DNA from 2 places in the Bacillus sp. 5RYD7K genome. Region 2 is predicted to be linked to the other one. Evidence: riboswitches for the same ligand, from Rfam matches in the RefSeq annotation. Region 2 holds a riboswitch; the other holds the start of a gene.
What was found. A riboswitch is a leader RNA that binds a small molecule or an ion and turns the genes downstream of it on or off. The one in region 2 is predicted to bind S-adenosylmethionine.
Positions count from the first base shown of each region.

Region 1: another riboswitch for S-adenosylmethionine. It lies ahead of metN (methionine ABC transporter ATP-binding protein MetN); the one in region 2 lies ahead of metE (5-methyltetrahydropteroyltriglutamate--homocysteine S-methyltransferase).

Region 1 is NZ_CP191200.1:1,644,644-1,656,919, reverse strand. Features, by position in the region: gene sufB (Fe-S cluster assembly protein SufB) at 1-272, opposite strand, end outside; gene sufU (Fe-S cluster assembly sulfur transfer protein SufU) at 292-735, opposite strand; gene sufS (cysteine desulfurase SufS) at 725-1,945, opposite strand; gene sufD (Fe-S cluster assembly protein SufD) at 1,945-3,258, opposite strand; gene sufC (Fe-S cluster assembly ATPase SufC) at 3,276-4,061, opposite strand; gene ACQE26_RS08205 (YuzK family famiily protein) at 4,239-4,391, opposite strand; gene ACQE26_RS08200 (carboxymuconolactone decarboxylase family protein) at 4,584-4,961, opposite strand; gene metQ (methionine ABC transporter substrate-binding lipoprotein MetQ) at 5,054-5,869, opposite strand; gene ACQE26_RS08190 (methionine ABC transporter permease) at 5,883-6,551, opposite strand; gene metN (methionine ABC transporter ATP-binding protein MetN) at 6,544-7,569, opposite strand; SAM riboswitch class I at 7,675-7,781, opposite strand; gene ACQE26_RS08180 (SCP2 sterol-binding domain-containing protein) at 7,893-8,243, opposite strand; gene ACQE26_RS08175 (thioredoxin family protein) at 8,340-8,660, opposite strand; gene ACQE26_RS08170 (toprim domain-containing protein) at 8,669-9,031, opposite strand; gene ACQE26_RS08165 (YusG family protein) at 9,099-9,335, opposite strand; gene gcvH (glycine cleavage system protein GcvH) at 9,390-9,773, opposite strand; gene ACQE26_RS08155 (arsenate reductase family protein) at 9,833-10,189, opposite strand; gene ACQE26_RS08150 (acyl-CoA dehydrogenase FadE) at 10,303-12,087, opposite strand; gene ACQE26_RS08145 (acetyl-CoA C-acetyltransferase) at 12,106-12,276, opposite strand, start outside.
Region 2 is NZ_CP191200.1:3,534,767-3,547,042, forward strand. Features, by position in the region: gene thiX (HMP/thiamine ABC transporter permease ThiX) at 1-289, shown strand, start outside; gene ACQE26_RS17140 (STAS domain-containing protein) at 335-1,168, opposite strand; gene isp (serine protease Isp) at 1,388-2,347, shown strand; SAM riboswitch class I at 2,488-2,642, shown strand; gene metE (5-methyltetrahydropteroyltriglutamate--homocysteine S-methyltransferase) at 2,726-5,014, shown strand; gene yeiL (transcriptional regulator YeiL) at 5,062-5,733, opposite strand; gene ACQE26_RS17160 (MFS transporter) at 5,816-7,000, shown strand; gene ACQE26_RS17165 (nucleoside deaminase) at 7,120-7,590, shown strand; partial or broken gene ACQE26_RS17170 (BclA C-terminal domain-containing protein) at 7,774-8,665, shown strand; gene ACQE26_RS17175 (glycosyltransferase) at 8,682-9,809, opposite strand; gene ACQE26_RS17180 (hypothetical protein) at 9,814-10,278, opposite strand; gene ACQE26_RS17185 (alpha-helical endospore appendage domain-containing protein) at 10,300-10,899, opposite strand; gene ohrB (organic hydroperoxide resistance protein OhrB) at 11,040-11,450, opposite strand; gene ACQE26_RS17195 (MarR family winged helix-turn-helix transcriptional regulator) at 11,587-12,033, shown strand; gene ACQE26_RS17200 (organic hydroperoxide resistance protein) at 12,061-12,276, opposite strand, start outside.

The DNA.
Region 1 (12,276 bases), 1.9 Mb from region 2:
GAACGCTCTGAACGCTCAGACGGTTTTACGTAGTACGTAATTTCGTCAAAGTTTAAAGAGTTTAAATCCCCGCCCCACTGCGGCATCGGCATGTTGTAGAAATGCTCAAGAGATTTCAGGCGGAAATCAAGCATCCATTGAGGCTCTTCTTTCATGCGTGAAATTTCTTCTACGATTTCTTTTGTCAATCCGCGCTCTGAACGGAAAATGGAAACGTCCTTATCGTGAAAACCGTACTTGTATTCACCAATTTCAGGCATTTTTTTAGCCATCCATTTTCACTCCAATCTTTTAATTGCCGCCTTTTTCGCCAGCGACTCCTTTTTCAAGTGCTTTCCATGAAAGGGTGGCACATTTAATCCGGGCCGGGAATTTCGAAACGCCTTGAAGGGCTTCAATATCCCCGAGATCTATTGAGTCGTCATACTCTTTCCCTTGCATCATGTCTGAGAAAATCTTAGACATGGAAAGGGCGGTATCAATATCTTTTCCTTTAATCGCCTGCGTCATCATGGAAGCTGAAGCCATGGAGATGGAGCAGCCTTCCCCTTCAAACTTCGCTTCCTGAACGGTATCGCCGTCAAGCTTCATTGTCAGTCTGATCCGGTCGCCGCAAGTCGGGTTGTTCATATCGACGACGATGCTGTCATCCAAAACCCCTTTGTTGCGCGGATTTTTGTAATGATCCATGATCACTTGTCTGTATAATGTATCTAAATTTGCATTAAAAGACATTTGTAAAGTACTCCTTTGTCTTTTGGAGAGCTTCCGCGAGCTTATCGATCTCTTCCTCTGTATTATACAGATAAAAACTCGCTCTCGCAGTAGCAGATACATCCAGCCATTTCATGAGCGGCTGGGCGCAGTGATGGCCGGCTCTGACCGCAATGCCCTCAGCATCAAGGACAGTCGCGACATCATGAGGGTGAACCTCATCAAGGTTAAATGTCACAAGGCCCGCCCGCTCTTTCGGTCCGTATACCGTCACGCCGTCGAGCTGTTCGAAACGGTCAAGCGCATAGGCCGCAAGCTTATGCTCATGCCGGGAAATCTCGTCGAGTCCGACCTCTTCAAGAAAATCAATCGCGGCTCCCAATCCGATTGCGCCTGCGATAATCGGCGTGCCTGCTTCAAACTTCCACGGAAGCTCTTTCCAAGTTGATTCATAAAGCCCTACAAAGTCGATCATCTCGCCGCCAAATTCGGCCGGCTCCATATTCTCAAGCAGTTCTTTCTTGCCGTACAGCACGCCGATTCCCGTCGGGCCGCACATTTTATGGGAAGAAAGCGCGAAGAAGTCGCAATCCAGATCCTGAACATCGATTTTCATGTGCGGTGTGCTCTGCGCTCCGTCCACCACGATGACCGCGCCGTTGTCATGAGCGATTTTGGCGATTTCTTTAATCGGGTTGATCGTGCCGAGCACGTTTGACACATGAGCGACCGCCACGATCTTCGTATGGCTTGTGACCGTCTGCCGGACGTCTTCCAGCGAAAGCGTGCCGTCTTCCTGCATCGGGATATACTTTAAAGTCGCGCCGGTTGCTTTTACAGCCTGCTGCCACGGGATGATATTCGCATGATGCTCCATTTGGGTGATGACCACTTCATCACCTGGTTTTAAGCTGGCGCGGGCATAGCTCAGCGCCACCATATTCAGTGAAGTTGTCGTGCCTTTTGTGAAAATGACCTCAGCCATTGACTTCGCATTGATAAACTTACGGACTTTTTCACGCGCTCCTTCATAGCCGTCTGTCGCTCTTGTGCCAAGAGTATGGACGCCTCTGTGAACATTGGAATTGTATTTGCTGTAATACTGATCCACTGCTTCAATGACAGACCGCGGCTTCTGAGAAGTCGCCGCGCTGTCAAGGTACACGAGGTCATGTCCGTTCACTTGCTGATGAAGGATCGGGAACTGTTCACGAATATCAGTGATATTCATTATTTTACTTTCCTTTCGATGACGGAGACGAGCTGTTTCTTAACTCCTTCAATCGGAAGTTCTTTTACCACCGGAGCAAGGAATCCGTAAATGACTAAGCGTTCCGCTTCTTCTTTCGCAATTCCCCGGCTCATCAGGTAGTAAAGCTGAATAGGGTCCACACGGCCGACAGATGCCGCATGTCCTGCAGTTACATCGTCTTCATCAATTAACAGAATCGGGTTTGCGTCGCCTCGTGCTTTTTCACTCAGCATCAAGACGCGGGATTCCTGTTCAGCGTTTGCTTTAGACGCGCCGTGCTCAATTTTGCCGATGCCGTTAAAGATGGAAGATGCGGCATCTTTCATGACTCCGTGCTTCAGAATATAGCCTTCTGAAGCTTTACCGAAGTGGATGATCTGCGTCGTAAAGTTTTCCGTCTGTTCTCCTCTTCCGACAACCACGGTTTTCGTATCGCCGTATGTGCCGTCTCCGTAGAGGTTTGTTGTGTTTTCAGAAATCGTGTCGCCGTCGTTCATCAGACCGAGCGCCCACTCGATTTTGCTGTCGCGTCCGCGCGCGGCTCCGCGGCGGTTGACGTATGTTGTGACGCCTGCTGACAAGTTGTCAACGGCACCGTACGTCACGCTGGCATTATCACCTGTGATCACTTCACTGATAATGTTGAATACAGCTTCTTTCGGATTCACCGTGCTGATATAGTTCTCAACGTAAGTGACGGAGCTGTGGTCTTCAGCGACGATCAGCACGTGGTTGAACAATGCCGTGTCATTGCTTTCATGAACGTAAACGGCCTGAACAGGCGTCTCCACCTGAACGTTTTTAGGAACATAAAGGAATGCTCCGCCGTTCATTAATGCCGCATGAAGCGCAGTCAGTTTATGCTCGTCGACCTTTACTCCGTCTTTCATGAAGTATTTCTCAACGAGGTCGCTGTGCTCACGGGCAGCCGTTAAAATGTCCGTGAAAATAACGCCTTTGTCTTTCAGCTCTTTAGAGAGAGACAGGAATGCAGGCGTTTGGTCACGCTGCACATATAACGTTTTGTCTTCGTTTTCGATATCGATCAGCGCTTTTGCTTCATCAGCTAAATCTTCCAAAGAAGCAAGCGGCGCGTTTTCTACTGTATGCTTGTTGAACTTTGTAAAGTTCCAATTTGTGATTTTTGTTTTATCAGGCTTAGGCAGCGGCAGATCTTCAGCTTTTTCAAGAGCCTGTAAGCGCAGGTTTTTCAGCCAGGCAGGTTCTTGATGCTTTTCGGAAAAGCCTTTGACATATTCCTGATCTACGGATAGTTTCGTTTCCAATGTCATGTTAATCCCCCTAACGCTTACGCTTCTTGACCTACAGTTTCGTCTTCAATGCCGAGTTCTTGTTTAATCCAGTCATAACCTTCCGCTTCAAGGCGCTGTGCAAGCTCCGCACCGCCTGATTTCACAACGCGTCCCTGCATCATAACGTGAACGACATCCGGCGTGATGTAGTTCAGAAGGCGCTGATAGTGAGTGATCATTAAGCAGCCGAAGTTTTCGCTGCGCATTTTGTTGATTCCTTTAGAAACGACTTTAAGCGCATCGATATCAAGACCTGAATCGATCTCGTCAAGAATGGCGATTTTCGGCTCGATCATCATAAGCTGAAGGATTTCGTTGCGTTTTTTCTCTCCGCCTGAGAAACCTTCGTTCAGGTAACGCTGCGCCATTTCAGGGTCCATTTCAAGGAACTCCATGTTTTCGTCCATTTTGCGGATGAATTTCATAAGAGAAATTTCATCGCCTTCTTCGCGGCGTGCGTTAATCGCAGAGCGAAGGAAGTCGGCATTCGTCACACCGCTGATTTCACTTGGGTACTGCATCGCAAGGAAAAGACCCGCCTGAGCGCGCTCGTCCACTTCCATTTCCAGTACATCCTTGCCGTCAAGCGTGATGCTGCCTTTAGTGACTTCGTATTTCGGATGTCCCATAATCGCTGCAGAAAGCGTTGATTTACCGGTACCGTTCGGCCCCATGACAGCGTGGAATTCGCCGCCTTTTATTTCAAGGTTTACACCTTTTAAGATCTCTTTTCCTTCGATTTCAACGTGAAGATCCTTGATCGTTAATGTTGAAGCAGCCATATCTATACCTCCAAAAATATATAATCATTATTCTCAATTTATTCTCATTCTAATTTTATAACAAATGAAAAGTAAATACAACTTTTTATATTACCCGGAACATTCCTAAAGTTTATCAAAGATCAGGGTGTAATTAAAGCTGTTTAAAACAGAAAAAGGGCGGAATTCCACCCTTTTTTACTGACCGATTTTCTCATTAAGCTGCGCTGCGAGGAACTTGCTTTTTTGGTACTCAAGCTCCCTCTGCCGTTCGACTTCCATCCTTTTTGAAAGACGCCGTCCGTATTCCTCGTAGCCGATGCCGTGTGACTTCTGCATCGCTTTTTCCATTTCAGGCGTATAGTCAAGGTCCAGTCTCTCGTGGCTGGTGCAGATAATGAATCAATCCCTTCATATATTTGCTTCTATTGTAACAATGATCCTCTGCTCCGGCCAAAGGGAGTGTGCCCCTGAATCCTTTCGAATGTGCCGGTAACCGGCGCTGGCTTTATCTGAAAAACGGTATTCATACGATTGCTCTTTCTAATGCGTTGTATGTCCGAATTCCTGAATGCACTGCTGCACGAGGGTTACTCCCTGACTGAGAGCCGCGCCTCCCCCGAATGCCGCCGCGACGCTGATGACCTCAAGGATGTTTTCCTCTGTCGCACCCTGATCAAGACAGCCTTTCGTGTGATAAATCATGCAAAATTCATCTTGAGCGCTGATGCTGATGCCCAGAGCGATTAATTGTTTCTCTTTTTCAGTTAATGAATCCGCTGAAAAACACTGTTCAGTAAATTCATTAAACTTCCGCCCCATCATCGGCATTTTTTGCTCGAATATGCCTAAACCTTCTTTATATTGTTTCAATGCGTCATGCACGCTTTTTCCGTTATCCTGGTATTGAGCCACTGCCATTCCCTCCAATCGTTAACCTTCCTTTTTATTATGGACAGTTCTCCGATTAATACCCGAAAAAAACCCCGGATGATCCATCCGGGGTTTTTGCTTTATTCAGATACAGGAAGCACGGCTCCGTCGTATTTTTTCTCAATAAAGTCTTTGATTTTCTTAGAGTGAAGCACTTCCATAAGCGCTTTGATTTTCGCTGATTTTTCGTCGCCTTTTCGCACAGCGATGATGTTTGCGTACGGGTTGTTTTTCGTTGATTCCACTTGAATCGCATCTTTTAACGGATTCAGTTTGTTTTGAATCGCATAGTTGACGTTAATGAAGACTGCATCGCCTTCTTCTTCATTATATGCTTTCGCCGTTAATTCAGGGGCGATTTTTTTGAATGTCAGGTTTTTCGGGTTTTTCGTAATGTTTTTCGTAGTGGCGTCAATCGTTTTTACCTTCGGATCAAGTGTAATCAGTCCGGCTTTTTCAAGCATCGCCAGCATACGGCCTTGTTCAGCGACGTTGTTTGTCATGATGATGGTCGCGCCTTTAGGCAGGTCTTTCAGTGATTTGTATTTTTTCGTATAAATACCGAACGGCTCAAGGTGAACGGCTCCGGCATTCACGAGTTTGTAATCTTTATTTTCTTTCATTTCCTGTTCAAGGTAAGGAACATGCTGGAAGTAGTTCGCATCCACTTCATTATCAGCTAACGCTTTGTTGTACATTTTGTAATCGTTCAGCACTTTTACTTTTAATGTGTAGCCTTTTTCCTTCAGGAGCGGCTCCGCTTCTTTTAAGATTTCAGCGTGCGGCGTCTTTGTCGCAGCGACGACGATTTCCTTTTTATTTGATCCGTTTGATCCGCAGGCGGCCAAAACTCCCGCGAACACAAGCAGCAGCGCACTTAGTACAATCTTTTTCAATGTAAATCCTCCCTTATCTTTTGTCTATTATATTTGTAATCACATCACCGATGATTTGAATGATAAAGACGATGATGAGTATAAATACTGTCGCTACAAACGTTACATCCGTATTATTGGACTGGTACCCCTCTACATATGCAAGGTTTCCGAGTCCGCCTGAACCGATGGCGCCGGCAATGGCGGTAGATCCGATCAGGGCGATGGCTGTAACGGTGATGCCCGAAATTAACGCAGGCATTGATTCAGGAATCAGCACTTTGAAGATAATCGTCGATGTCTTTGCTCCCATTGATCTGGCAGCTTCGATGACTCCTTTATTGACTTCCCGCAGCGCGATTTCAACAAGCCGGGCATAAAACGGCGCGGAGCCGATAATCAGCGCAGGCAATGCGGCGTTCGGCCCTAAAATCGAGCCGACTAAAATCTTAGTAAAGCCGAGAAGCAGAATAATTAAAATAAGAAACGGAATAGACCTGAAAATATTAACGACCGCCGCAATCACGGTGTTAATGATTTTATTTTCCCATAAGCTTCCCTTGCCCGTTAAAAAGAGCAGAAGACCGAGTATCGCTCCGATGACAAATGAAAAGACTAAGGCGATGACCGTCATATAAAGGGTCTCGTATGTGGCCGTCCACAGCTCGGTTAAATCAACGTTCGGGAACCATTTTTCAAACATTTGTGATCACCTCTGCTTCTACCTGTTTGTCTTTGATGAACCGGATCACGTTTTCTACTTCTTTTTCCTGACCGTCAATATGGATGAATAAAGAACCGTAGGCTCCGTCCTTCGTCTGTGAGATTTTCCCCTGCAGAATATTGACGTCCACCTCAAAGTTTCGGATCATCTCCGTAATGAGGGGCTGCTCGGCGGCCTGCCCGACAAATGAAAGCTGAATCGTTTTTCCTGTCGCGGTTTCCTGCAGAAAATGCTGGATGGTTTCTTTCGTCTCCTCCGGTTCTGTCACCTGCTGAACGAAACGCTTGGTCATCGGTTCGCGCGGGTTTCTGAAAACTTGGAGCACTTCGCCTTCTTCAACGACTTTCCCGTTTTCCATAACGGCGACTCTGTTGCAGATTTTTCGGATGACGTGCATTTCATGGGTAATGAGCACGATCGTCAGACCGAGTCTGTCATTTATATCGGATAAAAGATCCAAAATTGAATCGGTCGTCTGCGGGTCGAGCGCTGATGTCGCTTCATCGCACAGAAGGACTTTCGGATTGTTGGCGAGCGCCCGGGCGATGCCGACACGCTGCTTTTGACCGCCGCTCAGCTGTGACGGATAAGACTTTTCTTTCCCCTCTAATCCGACCAGTTTAATCAGCTCATCGGCGCGGCGGACCCGTTCGCTTTTTTTCACGCCGGCGATTTCCAGCGGAAACATAATGTTCTCCCGAACGGTGCGCGACCACAAAAGGTTAAAATGCTGGAAAATCATGCTGATTTCCTGGCGCGCTTTTCTCAGCCCGCGGCTGCTTACTTTATTTAATTCCGTCCCCGCAACTTCCACGATACCTGACGTCGGCTTTTCAAGGCCGTTCAAAAGACGGATTAAGGAACTTTTACCAGCTCCGCTATATCCTATAATTCCAAATATTTCGCCCTTTTTGATATCAAGAGTGACATCTTGGACAGCATTGACATCCCCATGCTTCGCTTTATAAATTTTTGAAACATTTTGAAGATGGATCAAAGCAATCACCTGCCTTACACTATTCTAAGAAATCTTCCGGTTTTCTACGCAAAAGAAAAGCCTTTCTGCAAAAATGAGCAGAAAGGCTTATTGAAAAAGGCCTTTCTCTCATCTTTCAAAGCAGACCGCTTTGAGTGAATTGGCACCATTTCAACATCGTTGATGGTTGCCGGGCTTCATAGGGCACTTCCCTCCACCTCTCTTGATAAGAGAAAACATATCGTATTTTCGTCCGGAAATTCTTACTGTAGAATAGCACGGCGAATGATAAAAAGTCAATAAAATAAATAATGGAAGCTATTGTCACATAGTAGATTGGCAGTTTACGGCCGTTTGCTGATCGTCTGAAAAAATCCGTTTGTCAGCCAGAGGATGGCCTCCAGCTTCAGCAGGGCCCGGAATGATCCTTTCACTTTGAGTTTTCCGCTTTGGATGAGCTTCTGCAAAGAGACATCACCGTGCAGGAGATGGATGATTTCCGTCTGGTTTCCGTAAAAGGTCAAATTAGATTTTTCCTTTGAAACCGACGTTTTTCTCATTTCTCCCTGTCCGTTAATTGAGACCGTTAAGGCTTCCTTTTCTCCCTGGAATGTAATCAGCAGCGTTGAGGCGTTTAATAGCGGTTTCAAAAACAGATGCTGTCCGTCATTCTCCAAAACTTCTATTTTCTCCACTCGTATAACCTCCCGTTTTAATGGCCATACATACACTTTCTCTTTTTAACGGACAGAACCCTTTATAAACCGCACGACATTTTCCTGTAAAAATTGTCACATCGGGAACGTTTGCGATGTTTTTTGTTTAATCAGCTCATATAAATAAGAAACGGAGCGGAAGGCGTATCCTTTCTCAACAAGTTCTCCGCCTTTAAACAGCAAAAAGCACGGAACGCTCTCAATCTGATAGGCTTTGGCGAATGCGGGGGAATAATTCACGTTGTTTTTATAGAAGGCGGTGCCGGGCAGCATTTCTTCGACGACAGAAAGCATCTTGGACGCCAGCTGGCATGTGCCGCAAAACGGGGTGTACAAATACAGGAGATAGACGTCATCCTGAATCAATTCGAGTTCATTTTCTTGGAGTTCTTTCATTTTGATTATCACCTCAGGTCGTTCTTTTTCAAAAATACAGGGTCTGCATCAAGGCCGGCTCTGATCAGCACAGATGCGAGATGATGGCCCGGGCACGACTCGACTTGCCTGTATGTTCTGTCTATATAGATATGGCGCGCTTCGGGAAGCTCCCGTTTCAGCTGTTTTCTTAATTTTTCTCCGGATTCATCTGCGTCCGTTAATATAAAGACGTCTCTGTCAAACAGGCGGTCCGCCAAATCTTCCAGTTCGGTTTGGCCGATCGTCCCGTTTGTACAGACGATTTCCGCGGGTTCGATGAGCACTTCTCTGACTTTGATTTTATCCGATTTCCCTTCTACGATGATCACCTTTTCATCTTCGTTGTTCATAAGCATCACCTGCCGATTGTTTTAGCGTCAGATTAAAAAAGAAGGCAGTGAAATTCACCGCCAACTGTTAACACCAGCCGTTCTCATAATCGCAATCCACATATTTCGGATCACTGCCGTTTATGACATCGGCTGTTTTATAAAATTTTTGATTCTCAAATGAAAAGCCCTGTTTGAGCTCGTACTGGTTCATGCCTGTCATCTCGCCGATGGCTTCATTTTCATGAAACAAGGAAAACCGGCCGTTTTGAAAGCGGCCCGTGACGTTTTCCGTCACATCGACCTTTTGTTTATCAAAAGCCATATTAGACACCTCCCGTTACAGATAGAATGTCCAAATGGCCCTTTTGCTATCCGATCAGTCTTCCTGTGTCATTTCGTCATACTGCTCGGAAGTCATGAGGTTTTCGATTTCTTTAGCATCAGCCGGTTCCACGACGATCATCCACGCTTTTTCATACGGAGATTCGTTTACGAATTCAGGGCTGTCATCAAGGTCTTCGTTCACTTCCGTCACCGTTCCGTTAATCGGTGCGTACAATTCGGATACGGTTTTGACGGATTCTACGCTGCCGAATGGCTCGTCCGCTTTAATTTCAGCGCCGACTTCCGGAAGCTCGACAAATACGATATCGCCAAGTTCGGCTTGCGCGAAATGTGTAATCCCGATACGGGCTTTTCCGTCCTCAACTTTGACCCATTCGTGCTCTTTGGAATAACGCATATCTTTCGGTGTGCTCATCTAAATCCCTCCAATTTTTTCTTATAATAAGAAGATACCATAATTCTTAGAACGCGGCATTACATCCAATATTTTTCGAATTGGTCTTCTTTGAAGCCGACAGTGACTTTTTCGCCGTCTGTCGTAATCGGGCGTTTCAGGAGCATACCGTCAGATGCCAGAAGGTCAAGCTGTTCATCCTCTGACATATGATACAGTTTTTCCTTTAGGTTCAGCTCGCGGTATTTCATGCCGCTCGTGTTGAAAAACTTTCTCAGCTCAAGGCCGCTCTTTTCATAGAGGTCTTTAATTTCTTCTTTCGACGGAGTTTCCTCCACAATATGTATCTCGTTTATTTCCTTACCGCGGTCTTCCAGCCATTTTTTCGCATTACGGCACGTTCCGCATTTAGGGTACCAGTAAAAATTTAACGACATCTTCTTCACCCCTTGTAAATGATCGTCGTTATTTTAACACAATCACTTGTAAAAACCTATAACGTTGCTTCATGAAAAAGCGCTCCGGATGAAGGAGCGCTTACAGCATGTGATCAGACGATATATTTTTCTTCACGGAAGACAGCGGCAGCCGCTTCACGTTTTTTCCGGATCAGATTTTTCGGTGTCAGGCGCGTCAGTTTGCGCAGCACGGAAAGCATCATGCGGAGGGAATCTCCTTCCTCCATGGCGATCAGTGATTCTTTGGCATGCGCTTCAATATTCTGAAGGGCTTCCTGGGCAAAGATCTCCGTATATAACAGCTTTTGCGCGGCTTTTTCGGCACCGTCCGCCGCAATCGCTTTTTCCGTTCTGAGGACAGCAGATTCCAAAGCGTACACCGCGCTGACGATATCAGCGATGTTCACCATGAGTTCCTGCTCGCCTTCGATCTCTTTTCCGTATTTCTGCGCCGCGAGCCCCGCTGTCAAGAGGGCGATCTTTTTCGCCTGTCTGACAATGTATTTTTCCTGTTCAAGAGGCTCTGAGCCCGGCTCTTCAGGCATCAGCATCATGAGCTCTTCCTGGAGCGCCTTCGCTTTTTCAAAGAGCGGAAGCTGCCCTTTTACGGCTTTTTTCAGGAACGTGCTCGTTACGATCAGGCGGTTGATTTCATTTGTGCCTTCAAAAATTCTGTTGATTCGCGAGTCACGATAGGCGCGCTCCACTTCATATTCCTGCATAAACCCGTAACCGCCGTGAATTTGAACGCCTTCGTCGGCAATGTAATCAAGCGTTTCAGATCCGCACATTTTGTTGAGCGAGCATTCAATCGCGTACTCGGCGATTGACTTTGCGACTTCGCGTCCGTCTTTTTGCGCTTCTTCCGTCAGCCGGCTCATATTATCTTCGAACAAGCCCACTGTTCTGTATACAGAGCTCTCCATGGCGTAAAGCCGTGCCGACATTGTCGCAAGCTTTTCCTGAGTGAGCGTGAAGCTTGAAATCGGCGTTTTAAATTGCCGGCGCTGGTTTGCGTAAGCGGCAGACAGCTCAATCACCCGTTTAGAAGCGCCGATTGTGCCGACGGCAAGCTTGTAGCGTCCGATATTCAGGATATTAAAGGCGATGACATGGCCTTTTCCGATTTCGCCAAGAAGGTTCTCTTTCGGCACTTCCGCCTGATCTAAAATCAGCGTTCTCGTCGATGAACCTTTAATCCCCATTTTTTTCTCTTCAGGGCCTGTTGACACGCCCGGATAATTTTTCTCTACGATAAATGCGGAAAACTTATCTCCGTCCACTTTTGCGTAGACGACAAAGACATCTGCAAAGGCGGAGTTAGTAATCCATTGTTTTTCTCCGTTGAGAATATAATGTGTGCCCGCTTCATTCAAAACGGCCGTTGTTTTCGCGCCGAGGGCATCTGAACCTGAACCGGGCTCAGTTAAGGCGTATGCCGCGATTCTTTGTCCTGAAGCCAAGTCCGGCAAATAGGTTTTTTTCTGTTCTTCCGTTCCGAAGAACACGATCGGCAATGAGCCGATACCGACGTGAGCGCCGTAAGATAGCGAAAAGCTGCCGGCACGCGAAAATTTTTCCGTAATGAAGGCTGAACTGATTTTATCCAAGCCGATGCCGCCATACTCTTCAGGCACGTCTGCTCCGAGGAGGCCCAAGTCTCCGGCTTTTCTGAGCAGTCTGACTGAATGCTCAAACTGATGGTTTTCAATTTCATCAATATAAGGAAGCACATCGTTTACGACATAGTCTTCTGTCGTTTTGCCGATCATTTTATGTTCGTCTGTAAAGTCCTCCGGAGTGAATATTTGATCATATCCCGTCTCCTCAATCAGAAAGCTGCCGCCTTTTTTGACGTTGACCGTTTCCTGTTTCATATTCGTTTCCCCCTTTGTTTAAATGAGCTCAAATACGCCGGCAGCGCCCATGCCGCCTCCGATGCACATCGTCACCACGCCGAATTGCTCGTTTCTCCGTTTCATTTCATGTATGAGTGACAGGGTCAGCTTCGTCCCCGTGCAGCCGAGTGGATGTCCGAGCGCGATGGCGCCCCCATTGACGTTCAC
Region 2 (12,276 bases):
AGATGAAATCCTGATTATCAGACAGGCGCACAGAATCAGAGGCGCGGCATCTGATTCCGGGCTGAAAGGAAAGCTCTTTGCCTTCAGGCGCTTTACCATCCCGCTTTTGGCAGGCGCCATCAGAAAGGCGGAACGCACAGCGATCGCAATGGAATCTAAAGGCTTTACAGGGAGCCGAAACCGCACGTTTTACAGAACGGTTACTGTGCGCCGCGCCGACTGGTTCTTTTTCATGCTCGTGCTCCTTTTATTCGGCGCAAGCTGTCTCATTTCACTGTTGTTTGTATAAAAACAGGCCGCCGGAGTGATTCGGCAGCCTGTTTTTATATGTATGTTACTGATGATAATTGAGAGCCTGGGCGAGGTTGGATTTAATCGTAATATCCGAGAAATTAATGCCGAGCTGTACGGCGGTTTGGGCAATTTCCGGCCTGATCCCGGATAAAGTGGACGAAACGCCGATCAGGTTCAGCGCCTCAATTAATTTAAAAATCTGGTGCGCCACCATTGTATCGACAACCACTACGCCCGACAAGTCGATTAACAGATGCTCAATCAGCCGGTTTGCACATGTACTCAGCGTATTTTCAAGAATGTATTTGGCGCGTTCCGTGTCAATATTGCCGACAAGCGGCAGAAGCCCCGTCCGATTGCTCAGCGTAATAACCGGCGAGCTTAATTCTAAAATCATTTCTCTTTGCGCATTCAGCTGCATTTTCGAATTATATTCGGCGTGATCGACAAATGTGTAAATCGTAAAATCAAATACTTGAACGATTAAATTCTCCCATCTCTTCCTTTCTCCCTCGGCAAACGAAGATTCATGTTTATCGGCAAACGCATCATAATAACTGATGTACAGTCTCCGGTTTCTCATGAATTCACGAACCACATACTGGACCGGGGTATCCAGATGCTTCTGGTCTTTCGCAAGCTCAATCACCCATCGCTCGAACTCTTCTAAAAATTCTTTTTCCGGCATGATATACATTTTATTAATATACCGGTAAAATTCTTTATCTTGCTCCATCAGCTCTTCTATGATGACGGGATTTGTCAAAGAGTAAATCGAATTCGGATCCGAATCTTCCATCGTTTCAATCCATTCTTTCGCAATTTGATCCACCCGTTCGGAAAAATAGTCGTACAATGCTTCATTTATCTTCATACCTCTTCTCCTTTCCCATTTCCAATTATAGCGTCAGCTGATGCCGAATCAAAATAAAAGCCGTTGAACCATCCAATTATTTGAAATTATTTAGTGCAATAGATTGCGCCTTTTTTATCAAAATGCTTCAAATGACTCTTCCCGAACGGCATAATCTGCCATAAAATAGTAGCAACACCCTTGAATCCACTCGCAAGCATAAAAAAGGAGGGCTTTTTTATGAATGGTGAAATGCGGTTGATTCCTTATGTCACGGATGAGCAGATCATGGATGTGAACGAGCTTCCTGAGGGTATTAAAGTGATTAAGGCGCCAGAATTGTGGGCAAAAGGGTTTAAAGGAAAGGATATTAAAATCGCGGTGCTTGATACAGGCTGCGACATTAATCATCCTGATTTGAAAGACCGGGTTATCGGCGGAAAAAACTTCACCGATGATGACGAAGGCAAAGAAGACGCGATTTCCGATTACAACGGCCACGGGACACATGTTTCCGGAACGATTGCCGCCAATGATTCAAACGGCGGAATTTCAGGTGTTGCGCCGGAAGCGAGCCTTTTAATCGTTAAAGTTCTCGGCGGTCAAAACGGCAGCGGCAAATACGAATGGATTATTAACGGCATCAACTACGCCGTTGAACAAAAGGCGGACATTATTTCCATGTCACTCGGCGGGCCGAACGATGTGCCTGAACTGAAAGAAGCCGTCACAAATGCGGTAAAAAGCGGTGTACTGGTCGTTTGCGCAGCAGGAAATGAAGGTGACGGAGACGAGCGGACAGAAGAACTGTCGTATCCGGCCGCTTACAACGAAGTGATCGCCGTCGGATCAGTCTCAATCGCCCGTAAATCGTCAGAATTTTCAAACGCAAATAAAGAAATTGACCTCGTGGCGCCCGGAGAAAACATTCTCTCCACCCTTCCCAACCATAAATACGGGAAGCTGACGGGCACTTCAATGGCCGCCCCGCACGTGAGCGGAGCGCTGGCCTTAATAAAAGGGCTTGAACAGGACTCGTTTCAGCGGACGCTTTCTGAAGCCGAAATTTATGCCCAGCTTGTGCGGCGGACTCTTCCTTTGGGCATCGCCAAAACATTGGCCGGGAACGGATTTCTGTATTTAGACGCACCTGATGTGCTCATGGAAAGAGCCGAACAGGCACAGCTGCTGTCTTTCTGATATTTTTCTCATATAATGATTGATCCGCTTGTCAACATCACCAATTTTTAAAATGTGAGATTTTCTATTGACAGTGATCTGAATAAGCTGATAAGATAACCAACAAATGATGTAACTTTTCAAAAAAATTGAAATATTTTCTCTTATCGAGAGTTGGGCGAGGGATTGGCCTTTTGACCCCAACAGCAACCGACCGTAATTCCATTGTGAAATGGGGCGCGTGATTTTTGCGCCGAGACGATTGTCTCCTAAGGCACGGTGCTAATTCCATCAGACGTGATCTGAGAGATAAGAGAGGCTTACATTTTGATGTTAAAGCCTCTTTCTCTCATGAGAAAGAGGCTTTTTTGTTACATCTCACTTAAAGGAGGAGACTTAATGACTACAATCAAAACTTCAAATCTCGGTTTTCCGAGAATCGGCTTGAACAGAGAATGGAAAAAAGCGCTTGAGGCTTATTGGAAAGGAAACACTGATAAAGAAACGTTTCTTAAAGAGCTTGACGGTTTATTCTTATCAGCTGTCAAAACACAGCTTGACCAAAATATCGATATCGTGCCGGTCTCTGATTTTACTCATTATGACCATGTGCTTGATACCGCCGTCAGCTTTAACTGGATTCCGGAAAGATTCCGCAGCATCACGGATCCCGTTGATACATATTTCGCGATTGCCCGCGGTGTTAAAGACGCCGTTTCCAGTGAAATGACAAAATGGTTCAATACCAACTACCATTACATCGTTCCTGAATATGACGAAAGCATTGAATTCCGTCTGACGAGAAACAAACAGCTTGACGACTACCGCCGGATCAAAGAAGAATTCGGAGCGGAAACGAAACCTGTCATTGTCGGTCCGTATACATTCGTCACACTTGCGAAAGGATACGAAGAATCAGAGGCGAAAGCGATTCAAAAGCGCCTTGTTCCTCTTTATGTACAGCTGCTGAAAGAGCTTGAAGCAGAAGGCGTCAAATGGGTTCAGATTGATGAGCCAGCCCTTGTGACAGCCTCAGCTGAAGATGTCCGCGCCGCAAAAGAACTCTATGAATCTATTACAAAAGAGCTTTCAGGGCTGAATGTCCTCCTGCAGACATACTTCGATTCGGTTGATGCATATGAAGAACTCGTTTCGTATCCTGTACAGGGAATCGGGCTTGATTTCGTGCATGATAAAGGCAGAAACCTTGAGCAATTGAAAAAGCACGGCTTCCCGAAAGATAAAGTGCTGGCAGCCGGTGTGATCGACGGCCGAAACATTTGGAAAATCGATGTTGAAGAAGGCCTTGATGCGGCTTTGGATATCCTCAGCCACGCTGATGTTGAGGAGTTATGGATTCAGCCTTCAAGCAGCCTTCTGCACGTGCCGGTGGCGAAACACCCTGATGAGCATCTTGAAAAGGATTTGCTGAACGGCCTGTCATACGCTAAAGAAAAACTGGCGGAACTCGGCGTCTTAAAAGAAGGGCTTCTGTCCGGCAAAGCGGCCGTCAGTGAGCAGATCGAAGAGTCAAAAGCGGCACTTAAAGCTTTGAAAGCATTCGCAACAGGAGCGAACTCAGCTCAAAAAGAAGAATTGAATCAGCTGACAGAAAAAGATTTCTCCCGCCCTGCAAGCTTTGAAGAACGATTGGCGCTGCAAAATGAATCACTCGGTCTTCCCCTTCTGCCGACGACGACGATCGGAAGCTTCCCTCAATCTGCAGAAGTGCGGAGCGCACGGCAAAAATGGCGGAAAAAAGATTGGACGGATGAACAGTATCAAGCGTTTATTAATGCGGAAACGAAGCGCTGGGTTGACATTCAGGAAGAAATCGGCTTAGACGTGCTCGTTCACGGAGAATTTGAACGGACGGACATGGTCGAATACTTCGGTGAAAAACTGGCCGGGTTCGCCTTTACGAAATATGCATGGGTGCAGTCTTACGGTTCACGCTGCGTACGTCCGCCTGTCATTTTCGGTGATGTCGAATTTATCGAACCGATGACGGTAAAAGATACGATCTATGCCCAATCGCTGACAGAAAAGCACATGAAAGGCATGCTGACGGGACCTGTCACCATTTTAAACTGGTCATTCCCGCGCGTGGATATTTCAAGAAAAGAAATCGCCTTCCAGATCGGGCTTGCCCTCAGAAAAGAAGTAAAAGCGCTTGAAGATGCCGGTATTCAGATTATCCAAGTGGATGAACCCGCGCTCCGTGAAGGCCTGCCGTTAAAAACGCAGGATTGGGATGAATATTTAACTTGGGCAGCAGAAGCTTTCCGATTAACGACGTCTTCTGTGAAAAATGAGACGCAGATTCATACGCATATGTGTTACAGCAACTTTGAAGATATTGTCGATACGATCAATGACCTTGACGCTGATGTCATCACAATCGAACACAGCCGAAGCCACGGAGGATTTTTAGAATATCTGAAAGATCATCCTTACGTGAAAGGCCTCGGACTCGGTGTATACGACATTCACAGCCCGCGCGTGCCGGCTACTGAAGAAATCTATCAAATTATCGATGATGCGCTTGAAGTGTGTCCGACAGACCGCTTCTGGGTAAACCCGGACTGCGGGCTGAAAACAAGACAGCAGGAAGAAACCGTTGCGGCATTAAAAAATATGGTCGACGCTGCGAAACAGGCGCGAAAAAAACAAGCTCAGCTTGTATAATGAAAACAGCCATCCCTAATGTGCGGATGGCTGTTTTTTTGAGCATGTTACTTATTCTTCAGCGCCTCTGCAAGTTCACTCAGTGAATCATGCTGCTTAATTTGATAGCCCCGCCCTTCTTTCTGCAAATACCCTTTTTGGCAGAATTGCGTCAGCACATGCAAGAGATGACGGTAAGATACACCTAAATAATCACAAACCGTTACGTGCTTCTCTTTATAAAATCCTTCATACGCCGTCTGCAAAATAAAATCAGCAAGCCGATTTTCAACCGGGAACGCCAGACTTTGTGAATACTTTGAAGCCATAAGCGTTGCCTTATCACTTAAAAACTTAGCCAATTCACGCAGAAAATTCGCATCCTGCAGCAATTGCCCGCGGCAGCGGCAAATTGGCAGAGCGAAACAAACAGTCTTCGCTGAGGCCTGAATGCCTTTTGTGTAATATACTTCATGTAATAGTTCCATCTCTCCGATGTAATCATTTTTGTTGATAAAATTAATTAACGATACTTTTCCGTTTTGATGGGTTACATATATTTTCGCTTTTCCTTCAATCACGTAAAACAGGAAGTCCGGCCTCATGCCCTCTTGAATCATCCATTCATCCCGCTGATATTCCCGCACCTCCATATACTCTTCAGCGGGAAAAGAAAATAAATGCGCGATTGAGTGTTTTTCTATCTGATGCCGTTTTTTCTCACCTTTATAAATTTCCATCGTCCACCCCGAAATATATGAGATATCTCATATTATCTTTACGTTTTACATGATAACATGCCAATGAAAAGGAGGAACGGGAATGAACGCATATCGCTGGATGAGTCTGCATTTTTTTAGCTTTTTTATGACATGGGGGATTTTTCTGCCCTATTGGACGGGATGGATGGTTCATATAAAAGGGGTTTCCGTATCCGAAGCCAGTTTCATTATGAGCTTAGGTCTGGCGGCAAGAGGAATTTCCACATTGTTTTTCTTTCCTTATTTATCCGGAAAATTCAGCAGCAGAGCCATATTGAACGGAGCCAGAATCGGTACGCTTCTTGCGCTTTTATGTTATATTCCGGCTGACTCTTTTCAAAGCCTGCTTCTTGTCACATTAGGGCTGCATGTGTTTTATCCGGCTTTGATGCCTGCTTTGGACAGCGCTTGCGGCGTTTTGGTACAGCATAATGAATTAAGAGATTACGGAACCAGCCGGCAATGGGGGTCCGCCGGATTTGTTTCAGCCGGCGTCATCCTGTCCGTCTTTACAGGTATATTTGGAGATCAAGTGATTTTATGGGCACTGCTTTTGAGCACTCTGATATTCGTATGCCTCAGCTTTATGCATGCGCCCGCTGTTCTTTCAAAACGGCCGGAAACAGATTGTACAAAAAAAGAGGGCATGCTTGCCTTATTCCGCATCAAACATTTCGGTCTGGTGCTCGCAATCGTTATCTTGCTGCAGGCGGCACATGCGTCTTATTACAATTACGGTTATCTCTTTTTGCAGGAAATCCATGCACCCGCATATGCAATCGGAATCATCATCAACATCGCCGTTATTGCGGAGATCATTTTCTTTGCAATCGCTGACCGATGTTTTCATCAATTTACGGCTGGTGCTTTGCTCGCTTTGGCTGCGCTTGGTGCAACCGTACGCTGGATACTCGTATTTGCCTTTCCGCATGTCATCATTTTCTGCCTCGCGCAGACGCTGCATGCCTGTTCATTCGCGATGGGACACTATGCATTTATGAAATATTTAATTAAACATATTTCCCCTGCGCAAGTCCCGAAAGCCCAAGGCATATATTCAGCGCTTGCGCTCAGCTGGAGCACTGCGGTATTTACTGTTTTCGGAGGTTTTTTATATGAAATTGAACCCCGGTACGCCTTTATCGGAATGATTGTTTGTACGATCCCCTCTATGCTTCTTGCCCTTTTATACAGAAAACTGGAAATGAAAAAGAGAGTTTTTGCAGGACATGCACAAGATATATAGACAAAGTTTCTTTATATATATGATCCCATTTCCGGCTGTTATTTTGACTGATTTGCCAATGTTTTAAGATGTATCTTCCGCTATAGTTAAAGTAATCGATCAACCGAGGGGGATTTGAGATGAATCAGCATATTTCATTTTTAAAAAGGGCGGTCACGCTGGGAGTTGAGAGCGTGGATGAAGGCGGAGGGCCTTTTGGCTGCGTCATCGTTAAAAACGGCGTCATTATCGCCGAAGGGCGGAACAATGTGACATCCAGCAACGATCCGACAGCCCATGCTGAAGTAACGGCGATCCGGAATGCGTGCCGGACACTTCAAACATATCAGCTTGATGATTGTGTGATTTACACAAGCTGTGAACCCTGCCCTATGTGTTTAGGCGCCATTTATTGGGCGAGGCCAAAAGCGGTATATTTCGCATCCAGCCACTCAGATGCTTCTGACGCAGGCTTTGATGACACCTTCATATATGAAGAAATCAAGAAACAGCGGACGGAGAGATCAATTCCTTTTTATCATCTCAGCTTCTCCGATCATACCGCGCCCTTTGACGTCTGGAAAACTTCCGCCCGCAAAAAAGTATATTAATCCAGAATAACCTGCTCACAACGCAGGTTTATTTTTCGTGAACGCAATTGATTCATTAAGGTCATTCTTTCAGAAAAATGGACAGCACAAGTGAATATATTGATACAGTACTGCTTTACGCTTTTTTTCGGGGACTTCATACGTAATGAAGACATTTTCTGTCAACTCATAAGGAGGGACATTGTGTCACAGCCTAATTTACCTAACATCACCCCTGTCGTGACCCATTCCAGAGACGATACCATTGACCTTCTTCTTTCATCAATTGCTATGGAAGAGCTGGGAATGGCACATATTCTGAATGCGGAAGGAGAAATAATCCAATATGCGCTCGGAACGATTCCCGGGTTAACAGGGCCGCCGTCAAGTCTTGCGGATATTTTGAACTTGAATGAGAGCGTCCGTCATACGCTTGACAGTTTAATGAAACAGGAGCTTCTTCTCGGCTCAAAATTGGACAGTATCTCAAATATCTCTGCACTGGCGGGGCCGACCGGGATTACCGGGGTCACTGGCACTACTGGAGAAAATGGACCGATAGGAATTACTGGAGCTACAGGGGTCCCCGGGCCCACAGGCAGCACTGGTGCTGCCGGAGCCACCGGACTGACTGGACCCACTGGTATCACTGGAGCCACCGGCGCTGCGGGTGTTACCGGAACAAGTTTAACGGCGACTTCCGGATTTGCAAGTAATACGGGCGGCGGTGTTGTCGCTGTTGTTATCGGCGGCACAGCCATTTCCTTGCCGAATGATCAAAACCTTTCCGCAGATATTACGGCTAAATGCTGCTAATACTATGTTTACCGTTGCGCCGGCAGGGCGGTACTATATCTCCTACCAGATTAATTTAGCAGCCGGCCTGCTTGTAAGTTCACGGGTCCTGATTAACGGCGCCCCGCCTGCAAGTTCAATTATTGCACCTGCCGTGTCATTGGCAAACTTCAACAACTCCTTCATTGTGAATTTGACAGCAGGCAGCACCATCCAGCTTCAGCTGTTCGGATTATTAGGTGAGGCGGCATTGCTCGGAGGAAGTGCCGGTGCGGCGTTGAACATTATTCGATTATGTTAACGGAACAAAAAAAGGATCAGGCGTTTGTCCGCTGATCCTTTTTTAATTGTGTCAGAAGTTCTTGTGCAGGTTTAAATTGAGGATTAGATTTCACGGATTTTTTGGCGTAAGCGACGGCCGTCATATCATGGTTTAATGCAGCATGGCATTTCGCCATATGATAAAAAGCTCTGAAATCGCCGGCACCTTTTAAATGTAAGTGGCCAGCATTTTCTTCTTCAATCTTCGTTCCTTTTTCAAATGCTTTGATAGCCGCTCTGTACTTTTCCAAATGATATAATATAAGGCCCTTATAATAATGAAGATTGCAGTAATCAGGATAAAGCCTGAGCACCTTGTCAATCCCTTGCTCCGCTTCTTCATACCGTTTGAGTTCAAGCAATATTGTATATTTTAAATGATACAAGAGAGACGGAGGCATTCGTTTTTCACTTAAAAATTGAAAAATTGAGCCGTTGACAAGATGTAATGCTTTTTCATAGTCTTTTATTCTATAGCATTCGCTTGCCAAATGATAAATAAGCCACGGATCCGGATTTTCCTCTGAAAGCTCTTCATTTAAAATGCTGATATTCCGTTTATGTTTTTGTTTGATCTTTTCTTCCTGCTCCAAATAACCGTAGTGATGAATCACACAAGGAAGCGTAAAAAAAGCATTGTTTTCTTCCTCATTGGAAGAGGTGATATTTTCGTGTATTCTGCCTTGATACAGAAGGCCTTCATGATTACGGAACAGTCTCGGCTGCATGCTTTCAAACGCTTCATTTTCATCCAGCTGCTTCCCCGTGTAATTGATGATTTTTAAAAGTCCCCGGCTCGGTAATTCATCATGAAGCAGCGAAGTGATAAAGCGGCCGCTCTCCTGATCGAGCTCTTCATCCGCGTCAAGCATTAAAATCCAATCCCCTTCTGCATGCTGCAGGCCGTAATTTCTCGCCTTGGCGAAATCATTCTCCCATTCTAAATCAAACACTCTGGCCTGAAAACTTTTGCAGATATCTTTTGTATTATCTTGTGATCCGGTGTCTACAATGACGATCTCGTCCGCAATATCTTGTACACTTGATAAACACCGGGAGATATATCTCTCCTCGTTTTTTACAATCATGCAAAGCGTCAGTTTACATTCAGCATTTCCGCTCATGTTCTCACCTTTCCCGCTTTTGGAGTTGTTGATTGAACCAAGGCTTTTCAGGTGTGCCGTTCATCGTTACGAAGACAGGCCGCCCCCATCTGACGGCAGGTTCGGCAGATGATTCCGGATCCCATTCCCGAAGCTGCCTGACCGCCCGTTGCGTAATGGGATGCGTCCGGAATTCTGGCGGGCTTTCAGAAATGAATTTTTTCGTTCGTTCCGTCACTGTCTTCATTTCATGAAAGTGCCGCTCATACATCCGCTTCTGCTCTCTTTCCATGCTGATCATTAAAAACAGACGCCCGCCTGTTTCCGCCTGCCAGCGGCACAATGCGGAGAACAGCCTGATTTCTTCTTTGTAATTTGAATCCTTTCTTTTATCAACGGTCACAGCTAATATATGTAACAGCGCAATTGTGAGACAATGCATCGCTTCAAAAGATGTCTGTTTCGCTTTTGAGAGGCTTTGATACGGCATATGCTTCACCCATCTCTTCCTTTATGAACGCTCCCCGCCTTTCCTCCTCCATTCGCATTCCTCACAATCCTCGCACTCACAGCAGCCAATGCGGCCGTAAAACAGACCGTCGCACGGATCTTCGGGCGGAGGATTCGGAAAACGCGGATCACATGAGTCGCTTGGATTGTCGCACGTGTCATCCGGATCATCACAATCCCAAGGTTCATCTGGGTCCCGCGGGTCATCCGGATCATCACGATCGCAGGGTTCATCTGGGTCCCACGGGTCATCCGGGTCATCAGGATCGTCCGGGTCACTTGGATTGCTTCGGTCGTCAGGATCCATGCAGGCTTCAGAATCCTGTAAGTAGATAATGTCCTCAAGCTTCGTCTGCAAAAGGAGCTGGGATTTCATGACTGTGCGCAGAAGCCGTTCGGTGCTTCGATTGATGGCTGACAATTCCCCCAGAGAAGGATCACAGGAAGCGCCGAGAAACGTTTGAATTCGATCTGCTTCCGCCTGCAGAATATGGGATAGTCCGATTTCTTCCATAGCCACAGATGAAAGAAGGAAGTTCAAAGTCTCACATTTGGAGAGTGTAATGTCGGGGGTGATGTTCGGGATATTTGGAAGAGACATCGATTTCTCCCTCGTTTCTCTTGGTGTCATTATGCAAAAGTGCTATATCGTATTCTTATTCCGGCGGAGAAGAGTTCATTACTGATGTTTTCGTTAATAAAATATCCCGGATTTTATATCCGGGATATTCGTTCGTTTAATTATTTGAGTTCAAGTTTTACGTCAACATTTCCTCTTGTCGCTTTTGAATACGGACAGAACTCGTGAGCGGCGTGTACAAGCTTCTCCGCCGTTTCTTTATCAAGGTCTTTTGTATCAATGACGAGCGTTACGCCGATTTTGTATCCCCCGTCACTCTCATCTTTTAAAAGGCTGACCTGCCCTTCAATTTCAGAGGTCATGTCGATATTCTGTTTTTTGGCGGCGAGCTCAAGCGCTCCCCCGAAGCAGGCAGCATATCCTGCCGCAAAAAGCTGTTCAGGGTTTGTGCCCGTTTCTCCGTCTTTTTTTGCATTCGGCATGATGATGTCAAAATCCAGCACTCCGTCTTCGGATTTAATATGTCCTGACCGTCCGCCGACTGCGGTCGCTTTTGCAGTAAATAATGCCATAATTATCAGCCTCCTCATTGTACTTATTGTTTATATTACCCATGCTCATATTTTTAAACATATTAGAATAGGAAATGGGCCGTTTTTCGGCTACAATAGGGGTAACGTTAACAAACAAAGAGTTGGTGAAGAAGTTATGGCAGAAAAAGAATTTGAACATATGAAACTGGAGAATCAGCTTTGCTTTTTGCTGTATGCAAGCTCAAGGGAAATGACGAAACGGTACAAGCCGCTGCTTGATAAGCTCAATGTGACCTATCCGCAATATTTGGCGCTTCTTTTATTATGGGAGCATGAAGAACTGAATGTAAAACGGATGGGTGAGCTTTTGCACCTGGATTCAGGAACGCTGACACCGATGCTGAAACGGATGGAGCAGCGCGGAATCATTATAAGAAGGCGGTCGCCTGAAGATGAGCGCTCCGTGACGATCAGGCTGACAGATGAAGGATGGGCCATGCAGAAAACGGCGGCGGATATTCCCATTGCCATGCTGGAACAGACAGGACTGTCAAAAGAGGAATTAAAGCAGGTAAAGCAGTCGCTTTATGAGGTTTTGAAAACGCTGCACGGCGTAAAATAAGGATGCCCCGAATGGGCATCCTTATTTTTATTCTGCTGCCAGAAGCTTTACTTCTATATTTCCTGCCGTCGCTTTTGAATACGGGCAGACACCGTGCGCTTTTTGGATAAGTGCTTCAAGCTCCTGTTTCTCAATGCCGGATGCTTTAACCTCAAGCGTAACGCCGAGTTTATATCCTTGATCTGCTTCATCTTTCAGCAGACTGACATGCGCAGTGACTTCTGTTTCAATACTCAGGCGCTC